Regions from separate parts of the Streptomyces durmitorensis genome, predicted to be linked through region 1. Evidence: riboswitches for the same ligand, from Rfam matches in the RefSeq annotation. Region 1 holds a riboswitch; each other region holds the start of a gene.
What was found. Region 1 has a riboswitch for cyclic di-AMP ahead of M4V62_RS41600 (transglycosylase SLT domain-containing protein). Riboswitches for the same ligand answer to the same signal wherever they lie in the genome.

Region 1 (7,354 bases):
CGCGTCTGAGCTCGAAGGACGAGTCGGACCAGCCGTCCGGGGGATGTGCTGTGCGCATGTCGCGCGGCCCGCGGGCATCCTGTTGAACAGCTCTTTCAACTCTCCGGTAGCGTCACCCCATGAGCCATCCGCACCCCGAGCTGAAGCCTGCCCCGCCGCTGCCCAAGGGAGGCCTGCGGGTTGTCGCCCTGGGCGGCCTGGGCGAGATCGGCCGCAACATGACCGTCTTCGAGCACGCCGGCAAGCTGCTCATCGTCGACTGCGGCGTGCTGTTCCCCGAGGAGAACCAGCCCGGCGTCGACGTCATTCTTCCCGACTTCACCTCGATCCGGGACCGCCTTGACGACGTCGTGGCCGTGGTCCTCACACACGGCCACGAAGACCACATCGGCGGCGTGCCCTACCTGCTGCGCGAACGGTCCGACATCCCCGTCGTCGGGTCGAAGCTGACACTTGCCTTCCTTGAGGCCAAGCTCAAGGAACACAACATCCGGCCGCGCACGGTGCGGGTGCGGGAGGGGGACCGGCGCGGATTCGGGCCCTTCGACTGCGAATTCGTGGCGGTCAACCACTCCATCCCCGACGGGCTCGCCGTCGCCATCCGCACGGGTGCCGGGATGGTGCTCCACACCGGTGACTTCAAGATGGACCAGTTCCCGCTCGACGACCGCATCACCGACCTGCGCGCCTTCGCGCGGCTCGGCGAGGAGGGCGTAGACCTCTTCCTCACCGACTCCACCAATGCCGAGGTGCCGGGCTTCACCACATCCGAGCGCGAGCTCAACCCCGCGATCGAGCAGGTCCTGCGCACCGCGCCGCGGCGGGTCATCGTCTCCAGCTTCGCCAGCCATGTGCACCGTATCCAGCAGGTGCTCGACGCCGCCCACCAGCACGGCCGCAAGGTCGCCTTCGTGGGCCGCTCGATGGTCCGCAACATGGGCATCGCCCGCGACCTGGGCTATCTGAACGTTCCCTCGGGCCTGGTCGTCAGCATGAAGGAGTTGGAGAAGCTCCCCGACCACCGGATCACCCTGGTGTGCACCGGATCCCAGGGCGAGCCGATGGCCGCGCTGTCGCGGATGGCCAATCGCGACCATGTGATCCGCATCGGAAAGGGAGACACCGTTCTCCTCGCAAGCTCCCTGATTCCCGGCAACGAGACGGCGATCTACCGAGTGATCAACGGGCTGACCCGTTGGGGCGCGAACGTCGTCCACAAGGGCAACGCCAAGGTGCACGTCTCGGGGCACGCCAGCGCGGGTGAGCTCGTCTACTGCTACAACATCGTCAAGCCCCGCAACGTCATGCCCGTCCATGGCGAGTGGAAGCACCTGAAGGCCAACGCCGACCTCGCCATCCGTACCGGCGTCGACCCCGACCGTGTCGTCATCGCCGAGGACGGCGTCGTCGTCGACCTCGTCGACGGCCGCGCCTCCATCACCGGCAAGGTGCCCGCGGGCTACGTCTACGTGGACGGGATGACCGTCGGCGGTGTCAACGAAGCCTCGCTGAAGGACCGGCTCACGCTGGCCGAGGAGGGCGTCGTCACCGTGGTCGCCATCGTCGATGCCGACACGGGCGCGCTCGCCGAGGCCCCCGATTTCCTGGCCCGCGGCTTCGTCCACGACGAGACCACCTTCGAGTCCGTCATCCCGGTGATCGAGAAGACTCTGGCAACCGCCGCCGAGGAAGGGGTCGGCGACGCCCACCAGCTGGAGCAGCTCATCGCTCGGGCCGTGGCGAACTGGGCGTACCGCACACACCGCCGCAGGCCCCTGATCATCCCGGTCATCATCGACGCCTGAGCGAGCCATACTCTTGGCCGTCGTCGTCGGCCGTACGAGCGTCATGAGCGGGGGAGTTCAATGAGCGGGGAGAAGGGCGGGGGTCTCACGGGCCGGGCCGCCGTGGAAGAGCGGTTCCGGCAGGACTGGGGGCTCGAACTGCCGGAATCGATCTTCCAGTTCTGGGAGTTCCTGGGATCTCTCGGCCCGGACGGGGAGCGGGCGCTCCAGGACCTGGACGTGAGCCCGGTCGGCATCCTGGACCTGTTCGCGGACCCGGGTCTGCGGCCGAGGGACGGCATCGACGTCCGGGTGCACGGTCGCTACTACCGCGATCCGCCGGAGTTCGTGACCTTCCTGCACGGCGGCTCCGACGGTCTGCACCACGGCCTGTGGTTCGACGACGGCCGCACCTGCAGTGGTGTCGCCTCCTACTACAACAACGACGGCGGCGGCATCGACACGCGTGCCAAGACCCCGCTCGAAGCGGTGCGGGCGATCCTCGAACGCTGCTGGCGCGACCTCGACGACGACGTGCAGGACGACGACGAGGTGTCGGCCCGGCGCTCGCGCCTGGGCCTGCTGCGCGATGCGCTGACCGCCGTCGAGACGGGTGAGCGCACCGAGACGGGCCTCGCCTACTCCAGGGCGTACGACACGGCCGTCCCGCCCGTGGACCCCGACCGGATCACCACGCTCGACGGCGCGGGCGCACTCGCGTCGGGCGATTCCGCGCTGGGCCGCCCTGCCCACAACGGGGCCGACGAGTACAAGTTCGCGACGTACATGTACGGCATGTTCGACGACGCCGAGGCTCTGGGGGAGTCCCTGGACGAAGCCCGCCGCCGCTGCTCGGCGGGCGACCCGACGGAGGCCCTTCTGCTGGGCCGCGACCTGCACTGGGCCTCCGCGGGCGACCCGGAGCGCGAGGCGCTGGCGAACGAACTCCTCGTCACGGCCTATCGCGCGCTGGGCCGCCCCGGGCTCGCGCAGACGGCGGACGCCCACCATCGGCACCGTTCTCTGCCGCAGGTGGACGTCCTGGAGACGAACAGGGATCAGGTCTAGTACGGGCCGTTCACGTTGTCGATCGAGCCGTACCGGTCGGCCGCGTAGTTGCAGGCGGCGGTGATGTTGGCGACCGGGTCGAAGCTGTCCAGCGACGTCCCGGGCACGTGGTACGCGGAGAACGTGGGGGCGATGACCTGCAGGAGCCCCTTGGAGGGAGTTCCGGCGGTGGCGTTGGAGTCCCAGTTGTTGATGGCCAGCGGGTTGCCGGAGGACTCGCGCATGACGTTGCGGTGGATGCCCTCGTAGGAGCCGGGGATGCCGCGCTCGGCCATGATGTCGAGCGACTCCTTGATCCAGCCGTCGAGGTTGTTGGCGTAGGACTTCTTCGCCGGGGCGGCTGCGGGCTCGACCGCGTCCTTGCGCTCGGAGCGGTCCGCCCGCTCGCCGGATGCCTTGGAGGGCTTGCCCGAGTCCTCCTTGTCGAGGGTGAGCCGGACACCGGGGCGAATCAGCTTCGGGTCGTCGCCGAGGGCGCTGCGGTTGTCCTCGTACAGCTTCTTCCAGCTGCCGCTCACGGAGTGCTCTCGGGCGATCTTGGAGAGGGTGTCGCCCGCGACGACGACGTAGGTCTTCGGGGCCGCGGCGGGCTTGGCGGCCGCGGCCGCCTCCGCCGCGCCGGCGGTGGTCGCGCCGAGCACCGGGAGAACGAGCACGGCCCCGCCCGTCCCTGCGGCGGCGATACCCCGGGTGAGCGAGCTGGACTTGGGACGGCGGTGCTTTCCCTTTGCAGGCATGACGAATTTCCTCTCCGTCGCCTACGAGGTGAGCTGTCGGGTTCGGACGGGAGGTGTCCGGTCGCACTGCAAAGGCGACTTCACCCCGAGCCGTTCCGGAATCCGGATCGGCGGCTTACCTGGGTCCCCCGCTCCTGCCGGGCGTATGTGAGTGGGTGGAGGGTTTCCGGACAGCGGCAGGATTCGGCGTTCCATCCGGATTGACGGTGACGTTAGGCGAGAAAGACCGGACAGAACAAGGCCAGAATTCAAATAGAAATGTGCGAGGCTCCGGCCGCCGGTGACCGGAGCCTGTTGCCCTCTTTGATCGAAAACCCCAACTTTCTTTGCGTGGAACGGAAATGTGCTCACCGGCTCCCGCTGGCGCGGCCGCCGGTGTGACCCGTTTCACTGAATTGGGGACACCTGCATATACTCCGTCAATGGCATAAAGGAGTGGCTTTCTAACTCAAAGATGGACATATTGCGGATGCTGCTCTTCGTGCCAAAAGCGGGCGTATCGCCATCAATGACATCCTGATCGCCCCAGGTGGGGGCCGACGGCGGTTCATGGGCGGGTGGTGATCGGCCGTCGCTTCCGTGGTCTATTTCCGTTTGGCCAAACGCCGTTGGGGCGGCCCCAAGGAGGGGCCGCCCCAACGGCGTGCAGTGGCACAGGTGTTAATGCTTGCCGATGTCCTTGGTCTTTTCCTTGGCCTCGCGCGCGTCGCCCTTCATCTGCAGGGCGTGACCCTTGGCGGTGAGGCTTTCATTGCCCACCGCGCGTCCGATGGCCTGCGCGGCTGCGCCGCCGGCCTGTTCGGTCTTCGCCTTGGCCTTCTCGTTGGCGGTCATGGTCCGCTCACGCTCCCTTGGCATCGACGTCATGTGCTGTCGGTACGTCTGGCCGCTCAGCTGTCCGCCAAACATCGTGACCGCGATCGGGATCGGATCCCTTCAACCAATGCGGGAAACAGGCATCTTGTGTGTTTGCGTGGCGGGGATGGGAGCACACGGTCGTCTGGAGGTTGATAACAATGGTTCCCCTTATCGTGGTACTTCTTCTGGCCCTGCTCCTCTTCGGTGCGGGATTCGCGCTGAAGGCGTTGTGGTGGGTCGCGGTCATCCTGCTGGTGGTGTGGCTGCTCGGCTTCGTGATCAGGCCCGCTGCAAGCGGCGGCCGCAAGGGCCGCTGGTACAGATGGTGACGCGCACCTGAATGCGACAACACGGTGACGCGCACCTGAGTGCGACAACGCGGTGACGCGCATCTGAGTGCGCCAACCCAGAGCGGCGCGGCGCCACGGGCGGTGGCGTGCGTGCCTGAGGGTGGGCCCGGCCTGGGACGGCCGGGCCCACCCCTTCGCCGTTTTCCGGCACGCTCCCTCGCTACGCCGAAGACCGTGCTCCCAGCCGTCCGTTGGCCCGGGGCGACGCGGTGCGTGGCCTGGGGGTCAGGGCCGCGCGCAGCGCCGGGGCGAGGACATGGCGGGCCTCGGACGGGGTGAGGCTGGCGGGAGTGGGGAGCGGGTTGAGGTAGCGGGTGTAGATCAGGCCGCCGAGGATCGTCGTCACGGCGGTGGCGCGGGCGGTCGCGTCCTGGCCGCCGAGAAATTCAACAAGCCGGGCCAGCAACTCGCGTTCCAGGTATTCACGGATCACCTCGGCGGCCTCGTCGCCCTGGGCGGTGAGCGTCAGGAAATCGGCGTCCTCCCACAGCCCCGTCACCGCGTCGATCAGACGCTCGGGAAGGGTGGTCGGGTCGCCGCCGAGGACATGGTCCACCGTCAGCGCGTTGGCGCACTGGAACTGCATCACATCCGCGAACAGCCCCTTCTTCGAGCCGAAGTGGTAGGAGATCAGCGCCGGATCGACTCCGGCGGCTCCTGCCACCGCGCGCAGAGTGGTGCGCCGGTAGCCGCGCTCCAAGAACAGCGCACGGGCGGCCGAGACGATCGACTCACGGGTCGGCGGATTGCCGCGGGGACGGCCTCGCGTGCGGGCTGGAGCAGAGGCTTCGTTATTCATCAGCGTTGAGCCTGCGCACACGGATCGGGACAGTCAAGGGCATTCCAGGAACCCACGAAGGGATGTCCCGACACCATGCGCATCGCAGTCGTCGGCGCCAACGGACCGACCGGCCGCCACCTCACCGACCAAGCCATCGCCGCCGGCCACGAGGTCGTCGCCGTGACCCGCCGCCCCGGCTCACTCACCCCGCGACCCGCCCTCACCGTGGCCGTCGCCGACGCCACCGACCCGGCAGCCGTCGACGCCGCGATCGGCGGGACGGATGCCGTCCTCTCCGCGCTGGGCGCACGATTCAGCAAGGAGGCCGTCACCACGTACTCGGCGAGCGCCAAGGCCATCACCGAGGCCATGGCGGGCCACGGCATCAAGCGCCTGCTCGCCGTCAGCTCCAGCATCGCCGACCCGAACTGGCGCCCCGCCGGCGCGCACTTCTTCAACCACGTGCTCGACCCACTGGTGAACCGACGGCTCGGCCGCACCCTCCACGAGGACATGCGCCGCATGGAAGCCGTGATCCGGGAGACCGACCTCGACTGGACCCTCGTCCGGCCGTCGGGCCTCTTCGAGCACTCCGTCGTCACGGATTACCACACGGCCGACACCAGCGCGGACGGCGTCTTCACCGCACGCACCGACCTCGCGGCGAGCATGCTGCGCGAGCTGGAGGAGCGGGAGTACGTCCACCGGGCCATGGGTGTGATCACCACGGCCGTGAAGCCGAACATCGCCAAGCTGATCTGGAACGAAGGCGTGAAGAAGAAGTGAGCCGGGCAGCCGAACTCCCGGCCACCGCACGGGCGTTCCTCGCTCGCCCCCACGCGGCCACCCTCACCACCCTGCGCCCCGACGGCACACCGCACGTCACCCCCGTTCGCTTCACCTTCGACGCTGCCGCAGGCCTGGCCCGGGTGACCACGCGGGCGGGGGCCCGCAAGGCCCGCAACGTGACGGCGGGTGGCCCGATGGCCCGTGTCGCGCTCTGCCAGGCGGACGGTTTCCGGTGGCTCACCCTCGAAGGCCGGGCCGCCGTGACCGACGATCCCGTGTGCCTGGCCGAAGCGGTTCGCCGCTACACCGTCCGCTACCGCGCGGCCCCGCCCGCCCCGCCGGACCTGGCCGTCATCGAGATCACCGTCGAACGCGCCCTGAGCCTCAACCTCTGACTCCTGCGCCGGACTCCCTGCGCCGGACTCCCTGCGCCTGACTCCCCGCGCCGGACTCCCTGCGCCTGACTCCCCGTGTCTGACCCCCTCCCTCCGACCCCTGCCCTGAAAGCGAAGTGACCCCGCGATGCCCACCCTCCCCGTCCTTGGATCCACCCTCCACTACCGGGAGTCCGGCGACCCCGACGGGCTGCCGTTCGTCTTCCTCCACGGCAACCCCACCTCCTCCCACCTGTGGCGGAACGTCCTGCCAGGTGTGGCCGCGCCCGGCCGCCGCCTCCTGGCTCCCGACCTCATCGGCATGGGCGAATCCGGTAAGCCCGACCTCGCCTACTCCTTCGACGACCACGCCCGCCATCTCGACGCCTGGTTCGACGCCCTCGGCCTTGCCGAGGCCGTCCTCGTCGGCCACGACTGGGGCGGCGCGCTCGCCTTCGACCGCGCCGCACGCCTCCCGGGTCGCGTCCGTGGCATCGCGTTCACCGAGACGATCGTCAAACCGCTGGTCGGTGACGAATTCCCTTCGGCCGGAAGGGAGTTGTTCACGCTTCTGCGCACCCCCGGCGTGGGCGAGGAGATGATCCTGGAGAAT
Region 2 (7,354 bases), 8.4 Mb from region 1:
CACCGTCACCGGAAGCGGCCGTGCGGTGGGCCGCCGACTGCCGGGGCGCCGGTCTCGCCGTCGGCTGCTTCCGTCCGCCGTCGGTGCCCGACGGCATCTCGCGGCTGCGGCTGACCGCACGTGCGGATCTCACCGGCGCGCAGATTGCCGATGCCGTACGAGTGATCAGCCGCACCGCACCCCGGTAGTCACCGGAGGCCGTGGACGAAGGCCTCCCATGTGGCGGGTGAGAAGAGCAGGGCGGGCCCTGCCGTGTTCTTCGAATCGCGCACGGCGAGAAGCCCCTGCTTCGGCCCTGAAGCGAGCGAGGCTGTCTCCACGCAGTTGTTCATGCCGTTGCTGCGGCTGCTGCGATACCACCGTGCGCCGTGCAGAGAAGTGCTTGAGGGTACGTGCCGAGGCAGTGCAGTCATGGTGCCTCCTTACGCGCCGTCACCTATCCCGGCGATGTGATCCGTTGATTCCTCGGGTGAAAGTGCTTTTCCTTGAAGGGAGTTGAAGGCATCCGTGTATGCCTGGAGGTCTTCTCTCCGTTCGAGGTAGAGGCTACTCGTCAAGTGGTCTAGAACAACCACATCCAGATCAGCAATGTTCGGAAAGGAGAAGATAACGAAAGATCCGATGAGGCCCACGTGCTCTCCGGCGGCGAACGGCAACACCTGAAGTCGTACATGGGGCAACTGTGCGGCTTCCAGTAACCGTTTCAACTGACCCGCGAGCACATGATTCCCGCCCACCGGCCGGTGCAGCACCGCCTCGTCCAGGATCACGCTCAGTCGCAGCGGCGGAGCCGCGCGCAGCACGTCCTGACGCGCCAGACGCACCTCGACCAGCGTGTCCACCTGTTCCTCCGGCAGTCCGTCAAGGGCGGCCCGCGTCACCGCACGCGCGTAGTCCGGCGTCTGCAGCAGGCCGGGCACGACGGTGGTCTCCAGGGTGCGCATCCGACAGGCCTGTGACTCCAGGCTGATGAAGTCGCGGTAGGCGGGCGGCAGCAGCTCGCGGTAGGCGTGCCACCAGTGGCGGCGTCCGCCGTCGTCGTCCGAGCCCGCCAGCGCCACCAGCAACTGGCGCAGTCGGGGGTCCCGCACCTCGTACGCCTCGAGCAGCAGGCGTACGTCGGCCGCCTTGACGCTGCTACGCCCCGTCTCGATCCGGCTCACCTTCGACTGATGCCAGCCGACCCGGTCCGCCGCCTGGCCACTGGTGAGCCCGGCGTGCGTGCGCAGTGCACGCAGTTCGGCGCCGAGTTTCCTTCGGCGCACCGCGGGACCGTACCGCATGTCCGTCTCCTTTCGGACGGAGCCTCCTTTTTCGGCCTCACTCCGCCCTCTTCCCGGCGACAGTAGAGGAAGCGTCGGCCTGCCGCCCAAATACGGTCTCTCGTAGCAGAGTTCACCGCTTCGAGCGACAGATATATGCACATCTTGGTGGATGGCCACCTCTGAGCACCCCAAGAGTGGCAGGCTGGCGCGAAGCACCATTCCGGGACTGTCCTCGTGCCTTCCGCTACGAGTCGGAGCCGAGCCCCGGTGGGAAAGGGACACGTCGCCATGGCAGACCTTCAGGAAGCATCCGTCACCCTGCCGAGCGCTCCTGCCTCGGTCTCCGCGGCCCGGAAGTTCGTCTCGAACATCCTCGGCGAGTGGGGCCTGCCAGGTGATACCGAAGTGGCCGACACGGTCCGGCTCATCGTCTCCGAACTCGCCACGAACGCCGTCCAGCACACCCGGGGCGAGTCACCCACCTTCACGGTGGACATCGAGCTGGACCGGGAGGAGCAGCTGCGCATCGGCGTCACCGACAGCCACCCCCGCTACCCCAAGCGGCTGCCCGCAGCCGTCCAGCAGGACAACGGCCGAGGCCTGGTGATCATCCGCTGGCTGACCATGGAGTGTGGCGGCAGGCTCTCGGTCACGCCCACCCCCGAGGGCGGCAAGACGGTCTGGATCGCGCTGCCGTGGACCGCGCCGGTCCGCGGCGGGACAGCGGCCTCCTCGCCCTCACCCCGGTGAGCGTCCGAAGGCGCCACGGAGCAGGGCCCTGAAGGTGTCCGCCGCGGGGTGCGACTCGTCGGTGCGGTGGACGACCGAGATCGTGCGGCGCAGATCCCCCGGCTCCAGGGGCCTGACCCCCACCGGGGTGGCCGCCGTCCTCGCCACCATCTCCGGTACGACGGCGACGCCGAGCCCGGCGCTGACCAGCGCGCACACCAGCGCGTATCCCGGAGTCTCGACCAGGACCGCAGGTGTCGCCCCGGCCCGGAAGAGCGCGGACTCCACGCCCTGGCGTGGCGGATGCGTCGGCGCCATGCTGATCAGCGGCTGTCCGGCGAGTTCGGTCAGGGGCAGCCGCGACGACGCGCTCGCCAGCGCGTGGCCGGGCGAGGTCACCAGGACCAGCTCCTCGACCAGGATCGGCTCCGCGGTCACGGACGCGGGCAGCGCCACCGGATCCGCGGGCTCGTACGTGTGCGTGAGCGCCAGGTCGACATGGCCCGCCGCCACGGCCGCGACACCGAGCGGCGGTTCATAGCCCCGTACCGTCAGATCGACGTCCGGATGGGCGCGGCGGAACGCGGTCAGCGCGGGCGGCACCAGATGGATCCCGGCGGTGGTGAAGGTCCCCACGCGCAGCCTGCCGCCGGACAGGCCCGCCAGCTGGGCCAGTTCGTGCCGGGCCTGCTCCATCTCGTCAAGGACCCGGCGCGCCCGCGCGAGCAGCAGCTCGCCCGCGCCGGTCAGCCGCGCCCCGCGGTGGTGCCGGACCAGGAGCGCGGTGCCCGCCTCCCGTTCGAGCTTGGCCAGCTGCTGGGAGAGGGCGGGCACGGTGTATCCGAGGCGCTCGGCCGCGCGAGTGATCGACCCGGCCTCGGAGACCGCCACCAGTGCGGCGAGCCGCGTCGGGTCGTACATGGTGTCTCCCGGTGCAGGAGCCGACGGGCGGTGGGGCTGTCCGGCGGCGTGGGGCTAAACGCCTGCTTAAGGCAGACCCAGGATATTCCACATACCCGCTGAAGGCAGAAGAACGGCAGGCTGGCGGCCATGGACGCTCAACTGGTCGCCTTCACCGGCGTCGCCGCGGGCATGGTCGCCATGCCGGGCGCCGACTTCGCCGTCGTGGTGCGCAACTCCCTCGCCTCCCGCCGCGCCGGGGTCACCTGCGCGATCGGTGTCGCGGGCGGGCTCCTGGTGCACACGGCGCTCGCGGTGGCCGGGGTCGCCGCGGTCCTCACGGCGGTTCCCACGCTGTTCCGGGCGCTCCAGGTCCTCGGCGGTGCCTATGTGCTGTACCTCGGGTATCGCGCGCTGCGGTCGGCGGCGCGGCCCCTGGCGAGTTTCGGGGTGCCGGACGGCGCGGAACAGCCGGCGGCCGGGGGCAGCCTGCGGCAGGGCTTTTTCACCAACGCCCTCAACCCCAAGGCGCCCATCACCTTCCTCAGCGTCCTTCCCCAGTTCGTGCCCGCGGGCAGCCCCGCGATGCCGAGGACACTGCTGCTCGCGTCGATCATCGTGGCGCTTGCCCTGGTGTGGTTCCCGGTCGTCGCGCTCCTGGTGGACCGTCTTGGCCGCCGGCTGCGCAGGCCGCGTACGGCCCGCGCGATCGAGGGCGGCACGGGCGTCGCGCTGAGCGTCCTCGGCCTGGTGCTCCTCACCGAGGCCCTGATGGCCTGACGTCGTCCGACGCGCCGGTGTCCGATTCCGGGTCCCGGCCCTTGCCCGCGCCGCGCAGCAGAACGGGCAGCAGGCCCCACAGGCCCGCGCACACCACCAGCGTGCCCGCGCTCGCGATGATCCCGCCGGTGCGGCCCACGGCCACGTCCACGACCAGGAGCACGGAACCGGCGAGCGCGAACACCAGGACCGCCATGCCGATGCCGGCGAGACGGGACGAGACCCGCACGATCCGCGGCTTGGAGTGCTGCCCGAACAGCGACCTGTGCACGGCGGCCGGCGCCGTGAACAGCGCGGCGGACAGGACCGCGAGCAGCAGCGTGGTCACGTACGTGGTGCGCTGCACCGTGTCGAGCGAGGGAAAGCGCTCGGTGAAGGCGAGCGTCAGCAGGAACGCGAAGAGGATCTGCACGCCGGCCTGTGTGACGCGCAGTTCCTGGAGGATCTCGGAGAAATTGCGGTCGGCGCGTTCGAGTGTCGTCTCGTTGCGGGCGTCGGAGGACTCGCCCGAGGAGCGGGAACCGTTGTTTTCGGACATGGCGACCGAGTATCCGCGTCGACGTGCTCCACGCCCGGCGGGCGCGCCGAACGGAGGGCCGGTCGAGCGGAGGGCCGGTCGAGCGGAGGGCCGGTCGAGCGGCGGCAGCGGCCGTGAGGCCGCCGCCGCCCTCCGACAGGTCTGCGGTCGACGGTCGGTGACGGGCTGTCAGCGCACCCGGCCGTACGAGACGCTCTTCGTCCAGATCTTCTCGAGGCGCACGACGGTCCCCCTCTTGGGCGCGTGCCAGATCTTGCCCTTCCCGGCGTAGATGCCGACGTGGTAGACGCTCCGCCCGGAGTGGAAGAAGACCAGGTCGCCGCGGGAGCGCTTCGACGCCGAGACGTGGCGGGTCTTGTTGTACTGCTGCGCGGCGGTGCGCGGCAGCTTCTTGCCCGTGCGCTTGAACGAGTAGAGCGTCAGGCCCGAGCAGTCGAACCGGTTCGGCCCCGCGGCCCCGTATCCGTACGGAGAGCCCTTCTTGGAGGCAGCGATCTTGAGCGCTTTGGTCCCGTGTGTCGCGGCCTCGGCTTCCGACGTGAGCCCTGGGGCCACGAGGGTGCCGCCTACGACGGCGAGCGTGAGGGCCGATACGGAACCGGCCCTGGTGAGCAGCGACGGAACATGATTCAGCGCGGTCATGCGCAACCCTTCGTCAACCGCCTGTGAAGGATGACCTGTCGGATTCGGGCTGGCGAAGTTGCCCGGCCGCGCTGTGCGGCTTCACCCCAAGGGTCGGCGTCCGGACCTTCCGGACCGACCCGTCATGCCTGGGTCCTCCACTCCTGCCGATGCACCGATGTCGACCGGTCATCCGGGCGGCGGCAGGACTCGGCGTCCGCCCGGACCGCCCCGCCGCTGTGGCGGGGGCTTGTCGTCGGAAGGGATCTTGACCCGTCAAGGGGTCGAATTCCGAGCCGAAACGGTGTTTTGTGAGGCTCCTCACGGCTGAACCGTTCGGGTGGACAAGGTCGGATTCGAGATCGGGCCGGGCACTCCGACGATCGTTCGACCAGCACCGGAACGAGTAATTCCGGCACTCGCGTACACATCTGACGCAACCGAAGACGTCTCAAATAACGACGATCGTCTACGCCGAACGAGGTAGCCCGTTTGGTTCGTTTGAGACCGGCCCCGGACGGTTCGGGCTCGGGATGCCGGGGTGACGGGTGCTCAGGACGCCGACGGAGGCGGCACGGTGACTCGTTCCGCACGACGCTCCCCGTCGAGCACACGCAGCGCTCGGGCCAACGTCGGCGCACACACGGCGCTCTCGCCCCGCTGGTGCATCAGCGTGAGCGCCTCCCGCAGGGCGGTCGCGCTGCCGACCAGGGCCTGGGCGGCGCGCAGTCCGCCGTAGGTGTCCGAGGCGCGGGCGGGGTTGATCCGGCCCACCAGATCGACCACTTCGAGATACCGGTCGATCAACTCGCCCTCGGCGCGGGTGAGTGCGGGCAGCGGAGGAAGTTCGGGTGGCAGCATCGGCTGATCACCGCGCGTCCGGGGCGCGGAGGGACGACTTACGGCTCGCGATGATCCGGTCCACCAGGCCGTAGTCGACGGCCTCGGGGGCGCTGAGGATCTTGTCCCGCTCGATGTCGGCCGCGATGCGCTCCGGGCTCTGGCCCGTGTGGTGGACCAGCAGCCTCTCCAGTGCGGCACGGGTGCGCAGGAGTTCGTCGGCCTGGATCGCCAAGTCGGTTGCCTGGCCGTGGATCGGCTCGGTGATCGAGGGCTGGTGGATCAGCACGCGGGCGCCGGGCAGCGCGCACCGCTTGCCGGGGGTGCCCGCGGCAAGGAGGACGGCTGCCGCCGACGCCGCCTGGCCGAGGCAGGTCGTCTCCACGTCGCAGGTGACGAACTGGATCGTGTCGTAGATCGCCGTCATGGCACTGAAGGAGCCGCCGGGGGAGTTGATGTAGAGCGCGATGTCGCGGTCCGGTGCCGCGTGTTCGAGGTGCATGAACTGCGCCATCACGTCGTTGGCCGAGGTGTCGTCGATCGGGGTGCCCAGGAAGACGATGCGCTCCTCCAGCAGCTTCGCGTACGGATCGAGGGTCCGCTGCCCCGCGCTGGTGCGCTCGGTGAACTCGGGCAGGACATGGCGGGCGAAGGGTCGGTTCATGGCGCGTCTCTCCTCTGCCGGGGTCGGCTGCTCCCCGAGGCTTCCTGAAGGCTTCCTGTAAAAAATGTACAGGACGTACGTAACGTCGTCTGGGGAGCATGTTCGCGTGATCCGCCGCAGTCAACAGCTGCGACGTGTTTCAGCCGCTCGCTGAAAGCGGGGGCCGCGGCGCGCGCGACCGGATGGCCGACGCGGTGACGTGGGCATACTCCGCCTCGTCGCGACCTCAGCCGCGAGCCGTCAGCCGCCCCGACCCGTCTCCCGCCGCCCCGAAGCCGTTCGAGCCGAAAGCGTCGTATGAGTCCTGAAGCCCACCGAGCCCACCGAGCCCGCCGAGTCCCTGAAGACCTTGGCGCGCAGCAAGTGCCCGAAGCCGCCGAGCTCGTCCGGCTCACCGCCCGCGAACTCGCCGCCAGGATCCGCACCCGCGAGCTGTCCGCACGCGAGGTCGTCCAGGCGCACCTGAACCGGATCGAGCAGGTCAACGGCGCCGTGAACGCCGTGGTGACCCTGACGGCCGAGCGCGCGCTCGACGAGGCGCGCACCGCCGACGAGGAAACCGCGCGCGGCGCGCCGCTCGGCCCGCTGCACGGCCTGCCCGTCGCCCACAAGGACACCCACGACACCCGCGGCATCCGGACCACCTACGGCACACCGCTCCTCGCCGACAACGTCCCGGACCGCGACGAGCTGATCGTCGAGCGCATCCGCGCCGCCGGGGCGATCACCATCGGCAAGACCAACGTGCCCGAGTTCGCGGCCGGTTCACACACCTTCAACCCGGTCTTCGGGGCCACTCGCAACCCGTACGACCTCCGGCGGTCGGCGGGCGGCAGCAGCGGGGGAGCGGCGGCCGCGCTCGCGTGCGGCATGCACCCCCTGGCCGACGGCAGCGACATGGGCGGTTCGCTGCGCAACCCCGCGTCGTTCTGCAACGTGGTGGGCCTGCGCCCCTCGCCGGGCCGCGTGCCGAGCTGGCCGGACACCGCACCGTGGTCGACGATGGCCGTGCAGGGC
Region 3 (7,354 bases), 3.8 Mb from region 1:
CCGAGACGTTGTGCACCCCTTGTGAGCTGCCGCTCTGGCCTCCGGGGCCCAGTGAACCACTCCCCCGGCCCACGCTCCGGGCCCACTCGCGAACCTTCACCATCGCGGGTCGCGAGGCCCTCTGGGATCACTTTTAGGGGTCCGGAACCCCTGAACATCGTCCAACCGAGCCGATTTCCTTGTGAAGAACTTCACGAAGTTTCCCGACGGCGTGTCGCCGCGGGGCCTTTCGACCCCCTCGACGGCCGCTCAGACGCTACATGACGCGCTCAGGCGATCGACCAGCCGATGCCGTCGAGGATGTCGTGCTCGCTGACGACGACCTCCCGGGCCCCGGTCCTTTCCATGATCGAAAGAAGCACGAGCGCGCCCGAGACGATGACGTCCACGCGCCCCGGATGCATCACCGGGATCGCGGCGCGCTCGTCGTGCGTGGCCCGGCTCAGGCGTCCGACGATCTCGCTGACCCGCTCGTACGAGACACGGGAGTGGTGGATCGCCTCGGAGTCGTACGCGTCGAGGCCGAGCGCGACGGCGGACACGGTGGTCACCGAGCCCGCGAGGCCGACCAGGGTCCGCGCCTCGCGGATCGGCACGGTCTCCTCCGCGAGGTCGAGCGCGGCCTCGATGTCGGCGCGTACGGCGTCCAGTTCGGCGGGAGCGGGCGGGTCGGTGCGGATGTGCCGCTCCGTGAGGCGCACGCAGCCGATGTCGACGGAGCGGGCGGCACGGACGTGGTCCTCGCCGACGACGAACTCCGTGGAGCCGCCGCCGATGTCCACGACGAGGTAGGGCTTGGCGAGGTGGTCGCTGCCCGCCAGCTCCTTCGTCGCGCCCGTGAAGGAGAACTCGGCCTCCTGGTCACCGCTGATGACCTCCGGCTCGACGCCGAGGATGTCCAGGACGCCGCGTACGAAGTCGTCGCGGTTCTCGGCGTCACGGGAGGCGGAGGTCGCCACGAAGCGGAGGCGTTCGGCGCCGTGGGACTTGATGACCTCGGCGTACTCGCGGCAGGCCGCGAAGGTGCGTTCCAGGGCCTCCGGAGCCAGACGGCCCGTCTTGTCGACGCCTTGGCCGAGGCGGACGATGGTCATCCTGCGGTCCAGGTCGACGAGTTCGCCTGTCTGCGGGTCCGCGTCTGCCACGAGCAGGCGGATCGAGTTCGTGCCGCAGTCGATGGCAGCTACGCGGGTCACTCTGGGGGCTCCTCAGTTGAATCGGTACTCGGCAGCTCGGCAGCTCGGCAACGAGGACGCCGACCTACTCCTCCGGCAGGGACACGCACGCGCCCTTGCGCCACCACTCCGGGAGCATCGCGATCGCCTCGTCGCCCAGGGGGTTCACTCCGGGGCCCGCGGCCAGGGAGTGGCCGACCAGGACGTGCAGGCACTTCACGCGGTCCGGCATGCCGCCCGCACTCGGGAAGCCCTCCAGGACCTCGATCGCGTCGCGGCGCGCGATGTAGTCCTCGTGCGCCGCGCGGTACGCGGCGGCGAGCTCCGGGTCCGTCGCGAGGCGCTCGGTCATCTCCTTCATGACGCCGTTCGCCTCCAGCGTGCCGATCGCGGAGGCCGCGCGGGGGCACGTCAGGTAGTACGTCGTCGGGAACGGCGTCCCGTCCGGAAGGCGCGGCGCCGTCTCGACGACGTCCGGCTGCCCGCACGGGCAGCGGTGGGCGATGGCCCGCAGGCCGCGCGGCGGGCGGCCGAGCTGCTGCTTGAAGGCCTCGACGTCGGCGTCGGTGGGCTCGGTGCGCGGGGTGGTCGGCGGGGGCGTTTCCATGCCTGTCTTTCGATCGGTTCCGTAGAAGTTCTGTGGGGCTCGGACTCGGATGTCAGAGGTTCTGATGTCGCTCAGTCGTCGTCGTCCGGGCGGTCGGCCTTGTCGACGCCGTCCCAGACGTTCGAGTACCAGGGCCTGGCGGCCGCCCCCTGGTCGGTGTGCTGCTTCTTCGCCGCCTCGGGGTCGACCACCGTGAAGCCGGTCTCGCCCGGCATCACATAGTGCAGCCGGTCCCGGATGCGCTGCTCCGCGTACTCGTCGTCCCGCCAGCGGGCCTTCTCGTCCCGCAGCTTCTCGACGTTCTCGCGGCGCTCGGCCTGCTCCTTGCGCTGATCGGCGATCTCCGCGCGCTGGGAGACGTACTGCCTTATCGGGTAGGCGAGCGCGACGACCAGCGAGCAGAGCACGAGCGCCAGGAGCGCGGCGCGTCCCGTGAGCCGGGAGCGGCGGGCCTGGCGCTTGGTCTGGGAGCGGTAGACACGCTCCGCGGTCTGTTCGCCGAGCAGCCGCAGCCTGGTCGCGGTGGAGAACCGGTCCCGGTCCTTCACGGCCATGTCCCCGCCTCCCGTTCACACGCGCGTACGTCCCCGCACACGGTACGGGACCGAGTACGGGGACGTACGTAACTACAGCGTGGCTACGGCTCAGCCCTTGCTGTGCCTATTAGTCCGCAAAGCGGAACCGCGGGAAGGCGCTGCGACCGGCGTAGACGGCCGCGTCGTCGAGGATCTCCTCGATGCGGAGCAGCTGGTTGTACTTGGCGACGCGCTCGGAGCGGGCCGGGGCGCCGGTCTTGATCTGGCCGCAGTTGGTGGCGACGGCGAGGTCGGCGATGGTGACGTCCTCGGTCTCACCGGAGCGGTGCGACATCATGCACTTGAAGCCGCTGCGCTGGGCCATCTCGACGGCGTCGAGGGTCTCGGTCAGCGAACCGATCTGGTTGACCTTCACCAGGAGGGCGTTGGCCGACTTCTCCTCGATGCCACGGGCCAGGCGCTCCGGGTTGGTGACGAACAGGTCGTCGCCCACGAGCTGGACCTTCTCGCCGAGCTTCTCGGTGATGACGTTCCAGCCGGCCCAGTCGTCCTCGAACAGCGGGTCCTCGATGGAGACGAGCGGGTACGCGGCGACGAGCTCCTCGTAGTACTCGGTCATCTCGGCGGCCGAGCGGGACTTGCCCTCGAACTCGTACTTGCCGTCCTTGTAGAACTCGGACGCGGCGACGTCGAGCGCGAGCGCGACCTGCTCGCCGGGGACGTAACCGGCCTGCTTGATGGCCTCGAGGATGAGGTCGAGCGCGGCGCGGTTGGAGTCCAGGTTCGGGGCGAAGCCGCCCTCGTCGCCCAGGCCGGTGGAGAGGCCCTTGTCCTTCAGGACCTTCTTCAGCGTGTGGTAGACCTCGGTGCCCCAGCGCAGGGCCTCGGAGAACGACTCGGCGCCGATCGGCGCGATCATGAACTCCTGGATGTCGACGTTCGAGTCGGCGTGCGACCCGCCGTTCAGGATGTTCATCATCGGAACGGGCAGCAGGTGCGCGTTCGGGCCGCCGAGGTAGCGGAAGAGCGGGAGGTCGGAGGCCTCCGACGCGGCGTGCGCGACGGCGAGCGAGACGCCGAGGATGGCGTTGGCGCCGAGCGAGCCCTTGTTGTCGGTGGCGTCGAGGTCGAACATCGCCTGGTCGATCAGGCGCTGCTCGGTCGCGTCGTACCCGACGAGCTCCGGGCCGATCTGCTCGATGACGGCGAGGACGGCCTTCTCCACGCCCTTGCCCTGGTAACGGTTGGGGTCACCGTCACGGAGTTCGATGGCCTCGAAAGCACCGGTGGAAGCACCGGACGGAACGGCGGCACGACCCGTGCTGCCGTCGTCGAGGCCGACCTCGACCTCGACCGTGGGGTTGCCTCGGGAGTCCAGGATTTCCCGGGCTACGACGACGTCGATGGACGGCACGAGCATCTCCTTCTGGGATGTGACGCGGGTACGCGGGGCGTTGGCCTCGCGGACACGAGCCTAACCGGCTCCCGGGCAACAGCCAGCCGAGCGACCGTCCTGTGGACAAACCGAGAGCAAAAAGTTTCCGAACGGAACAAAGCGGTGCGGACAAAAAAGAACCCCGCCCCGGTGCGTACGGGGGATACGCGCACCGGGACGGGGTGGACCCGTGGGGACGGGGGTGGGCGGGCGGCGCCTCCGCCGAAGCGCCGCCGCTCAGCTCTCAGCGCTTAGCTGAGGTGGAGCTGCTGGCCCGGGTAGATCATGTCGGCGTTGTCGATGATGTCGCCGTTGAGCTTGTACACCTTGTGCCAGCCGCCCTTGACGTCCTTCGCCTCGGCGATCTTGGAGAGGGTGTCACCCTTCTTGACCTTGTACTCGCCGTCGCCCTTCTTGACCTTCTTGCCGGTCGGGGTCTCGACGGTCTTCTTGGACTCGGTCTTGGGGGCCTCGGCCTTCGGAGCGGCCTGCTGCGGCTGCTCGGTCTGGGCGCTGGGCTGGCTCTTCGGCTGCTCCTGGGGCTGGGTCTGCTGCGGGGCGCTCTCCTGCGCACCGCCACCCTCGTTGGAGGCGCCCGAGAGGCCGACGCCGCAGCTCGGCCAGGCACCCTTGCCCTGACCCGCGAGGACCTTCTCGCCGATCTCGATCTGCTGGGCCTTGGAGGCCTTGTCGGCGGTGGGCGCGTACTTCGTACCGCCGTACGCGGCCCAGGTGGAGGACGAGAACTGCAGTCCGCCCGTGTAGCCGTTGCCGGTGTTGATGGACCAGTTGCCGCCCGACTCGCACTGGGCGACGGCGTCCCACTCGGAGTTGGTCGCGGCGGAGGCCGAGCCGGCCGCCATCAGCGGGGCGGCGACCGCTACACCGGTGACGCCGGCGAGCGTGGCGACACGGGTGGCCTTGGACGGGCGGCGGTGCTTGCCCTTGCTGGAAAACAGCATGAGTGATCCCCTCACCGACGCCTGCGAGGTGAGCTGTCGGGTTCGGGCCGATGAAGTTGCCCGGCCGCGCTTCCTGAGCGCGGCTTAACCCCTAGCCGTTCCCGTCCGTCTCTTCGCATCGCTCTCGCGATGCTGAACGGCCGGGCCCGGCGGAAACCTTGGTTCCCCCGCTCCTGCCTACGGCGCTTACGCGACGACTGTTCCCGAACGGCCGTTGGCAGGACTCGGCGTACCGACCGGCGGGGCCCGCTGTGGCGAGCGGTCACGACCGTAGACATGCGATCGGCCGAAACTCAAAGACGATCAGGGCTTCTGAGACCCATCTCTCACTTGCGCCAATTGGGACATCAAGCGCAAAGCGACTCGCCAACTACCCCTACTTTTCGCCCAAATCGAGGCTCTGACCGGGAAGGATGAGATCGGGGTCGGAGCCGACCGACTTCTCGTTCTCCTCGTACAGCTCGGCCCACCCGCCCTTCACGTCGAGGTCGTCCGCGATGCCCCAGAGGCTGTCTCCGGAGCGGACCGTGTACGTCCCGTCGGAGCCGTCCTTCTGACGCTCGTCGCCACGGGACGCGTGCCGGCCCGAACCCTCGCGGGTGGCGCCGTCGGAGGCCTTGTCGTCCGCGCTGCCGCCGCGGTGGCGGCCCTCACCCTCACCGGCGGGGGTGCCGGGGGCGGGTGAAGCCTCGTCGTTCTGACCGGACTTGCCCGAGTCGCCGGACTCATCCGACTCACCCGACTTGCCCGGCTCACCCGACTCGTCGTGATTCTTGTCTCGCGTCTCGTCGTCGGCGTCGGGCTTCTCGGAAGGCTTCGCCGAGGGCTTGTCCGAAGACTTGGTGTCGTCCGAGGGATCGGCCGACTCGCTCGGCGACGCACTCGGCTCGCCCGTCTCGGCCGACTCACCGTCACCGGGCTCGGTCGACTCCGACGGCTCGTCCGACGGCACCGTGGTGATCGGGGCGCCGGGGTCGACGTCGGCGGCGGCGCCGTCCTGGGTGAGACCGGCGATCGGCGCGCAGCTGGGCCAGGCGCTGATCCCCTGGTCGTCAAGAACCTTCTCGGCGACGGAGATCTGCTGCGAACGGCTGGCCTGGTCGGCGCTCGGCGCGAAGTCGAGGCCGCCGTACTCCTCCCAGACCTGCTGCGAGAGCTGGAGCCCGCCGTAGTAGCCGTTGCCGGCGTCCGCGCTCCAGGATCCGCCGCTCTCGCACTCCGCGAGCTTGTCCCACGTGGCGGTGTCCGCCGCGCTCGCACTGGTGGCGCCGAGCAGCGGGATGGCGATGGCCGATCCTGCGACTCCTGCCGCGACGATCAGGGCCGGGGCCTGGCGGGGGCGTCGGTGACGACCATTGCCGGAGATCATGCGGTTGCCTTTCGCGTGACTGGAGCGACGACTGCGGCACGGGATGCCGAGTCGTCGGTGAACGTAGCGGCAGTCGAACGCTTGTCACAAGTCGATGCAGCGGAGATCACGTGAAAGTCACAGTCTTGACGGTCCGTCAGCTAAACGTCGTTTCCGGGGTCGAATCTTTGCTCTGCTGTGCGGGTGTGAACTCCACGGGCAGCGTGCGGAGTCCGCGCATGATGAGCCCGCCGCGCCATCTCAAATCACCAGGTTCCACCGCGAGTCGCAGGTCAGGGAGGCGCCGCAGAAGAGTCGCGAGGGCGGCCTGCCCTTCGAGCCGGGCGAGCGGCGCACCGAGACAGTAATGAATGCCATGGCCGTAGCCGAGGTGTTGGTTGTCGCGCCGGGAGAGGTCGAGCGTGTCCGGCCGGTCGAAGCGTTCGGGGTCACGATCGGCGGCGGCGAGGACGACGAGGACGGGGTCGCCGGCGGCGATGTCCTCCCCTCCGATGGTCAGCGGCTCGGTGGCGAACCGCCACGTGGCGAGTTCGACGGGACCGTCGAAGCGGAGGAGCTCCTCAAGACCGGTCTCCAGGAGGCCGGTGTCGCCGTCCCTGAGGGAGCCCTGGAGCCGCTCGCGCTGCTCGGGGTGGGTGAGGAGGGCGTAGGTGCCGTTGCCGATGAGATTGACGGTGGTCTCGAACCCGGCGAAGAGAAGGATGAAGGCCATCGCGGCGGCCTCGTTCTCGGTGAGGTGCTCACCGTGGTCCGAGGCGCGGATGAGCCCGGAGATGAGGTCGTCGCCGGGTTCGAGGCGCTTGCGGTGGATCAGCTCGGCGAGGTACCCGCGCATCTTCTTCACCGACCGGGCGACACCGCCCCTGGGCCCTCCGCCGTGGCGGATCATCATCCCCGCCCAGTCACGGAAGTCGTCCTGGTCCTCGCGGGGCACGCCGAGCAGGTCGCAGATGGCGTAGATGGGGAGGGGGAAGGCGAAGTCGTGGATGAGGTCGGCTTCCCCCTTCTCCGCGAACTGGTCGATGAGCCGGTCGGTCAACTCCTGGACGCGGGGCGCGAATTCGGCGATACGGCGGGGCGTGAAGGCCTTGGAGACGAGGCGGCGCAGGCGGGTGTGGTCCGGCGGGTCGATGTTGAGCAGGTGCGTCATCAGGTTCGCGCTGCGTTCGCCCGGGATGCCGGTCTTGCTCTTCGCGTGCGCGGGCTCGCCGTGATGGGCGGGGTTCTTGCTGAGCCGCTGGTCGGCGAGCGCCTGCTTGGCGTCGACGTA

Region 2: another riboswitch for cyclic di-AMP. It lies ahead of M4V62_RS04925 (C40 family peptidase); the one in region 1 lies ahead of M4V62_RS41600 (transglycosylase SLT domain-containing protein).
Region 3: another riboswitch for cyclic di-AMP. It lies ahead of M4V62_RS25065 (transglycosylase family protein); the one in region 1 lies ahead of M4V62_RS41600 (transglycosylase SLT domain-containing protein).

What each region holds. Positions count from the first base shown of each region.
Region 1 is NZ_CP097289.1:9,396,012-9,403,365, forward strand. It holds gene M4V62_RS41585 (hypothetical protein) at 1-9, shown strand, start outside; gene M4V62_RS41590 (ribonuclease J) at 120-1,805, shown strand; gene M4V62_RS41595 (ADP-ribosylation family protein) at 1,866-2,852, shown strand; gene M4V62_RS41600 (transglycosylase SLT domain-containing protein) at 2,849-3,589, opposite strand; cyclic di-AMP (ydaO/yuaA leader) riboswitch at 3,593-3,757, opposite strand; gene M4V62_RS41605 (CsbD family protein) at 4,250-4,423, opposite strand; gene M4V62_RS41610 (DUF5670 family protein) at 4,606-4,776, shown strand; gene M4V62_RS41615 (TetR/AcrR family transcriptional regulator) at 4,958-5,596, opposite strand; gene M4V62_RS41620 (NAD(P)-dependent oxidoreductase) at 5,672-6,364, shown strand; gene M4V62_RS41625 (pyridoxamine 5'-phosphate oxidase family protein) at 6,361-6,762, shown strand; gene M4V62_RS41630 (haloalkane dehalogenase) at 6,890-7,354, shown strand, end outside.
Region 2 is NZ_CP097289.1:1,034,232-1,041,585, reverse strand. It holds gene M4V62_RS04960 (8-amino-7-oxononanoate synthase) at 1-188, shown strand, start outside; gene M4V62_RS04955 (DUF397 domain-containing protein) at 189-413, opposite strand; gene M4V62_RS04950 (helix-turn-helix domain-containing protein) at 423-1,283, opposite strand; gene M4V62_RS04945 (ATP-binding protein) at 1,554-2,015, shown strand; gene M4V62_RS04940 (LysR family transcriptional regulator) at 2,004-2,915, opposite strand; gene M4V62_RS04935 (LysE family translocator) at 3,045-3,674, shown strand; gene M4V62_RS04930 (DUF6328 family protein) at 3,652-4,212, opposite strand; gene M4V62_RS04925 (C40 family peptidase) at 4,381-4,854, opposite strand; cyclic di-AMP (ydaO/yuaA leader) riboswitch at 4,858-5,021, opposite strand; gene M4V62_RS04920 (hypothetical protein) at 5,386-5,694, opposite strand; gene M4V62_RS04915 (ATP-dependent Clp protease proteolytic subunit) at 5,702-6,337, opposite strand; gene M4V62_RS04910 (amidase) at 6,701-7,354, shown strand, end outside.
Region 3 is NZ_CP097289.1:5,580,569-5,587,922, reverse strand. It holds gene M4V62_RS25085 (Ppx/GppA phosphatase family protein) at 270-1,196, opposite strand; gene M4V62_RS25080 (DUF501 domain-containing protein) at 1,261-1,782, opposite strand; gene M4V62_RS25075 (FtsB family cell division protein) at 1,854-2,336, opposite strand; gene eno (phosphopyruvate hydratase) at 2,446-3,738, opposite strand; gene M4V62_RS25065 (transglycosylase family protein) at 4,005-4,715, opposite strand; cyclic di-AMP (ydaO/yuaA leader) riboswitch at 4,719-4,910, opposite strand; gene M4V62_RS25060 (LysM peptidoglycan-binding domain-containing protein) at 5,092-6,084, opposite strand; gene M4V62_RS25055 (cytochrome P450 family protein) at 6,221-7,354, opposite strand, start outside.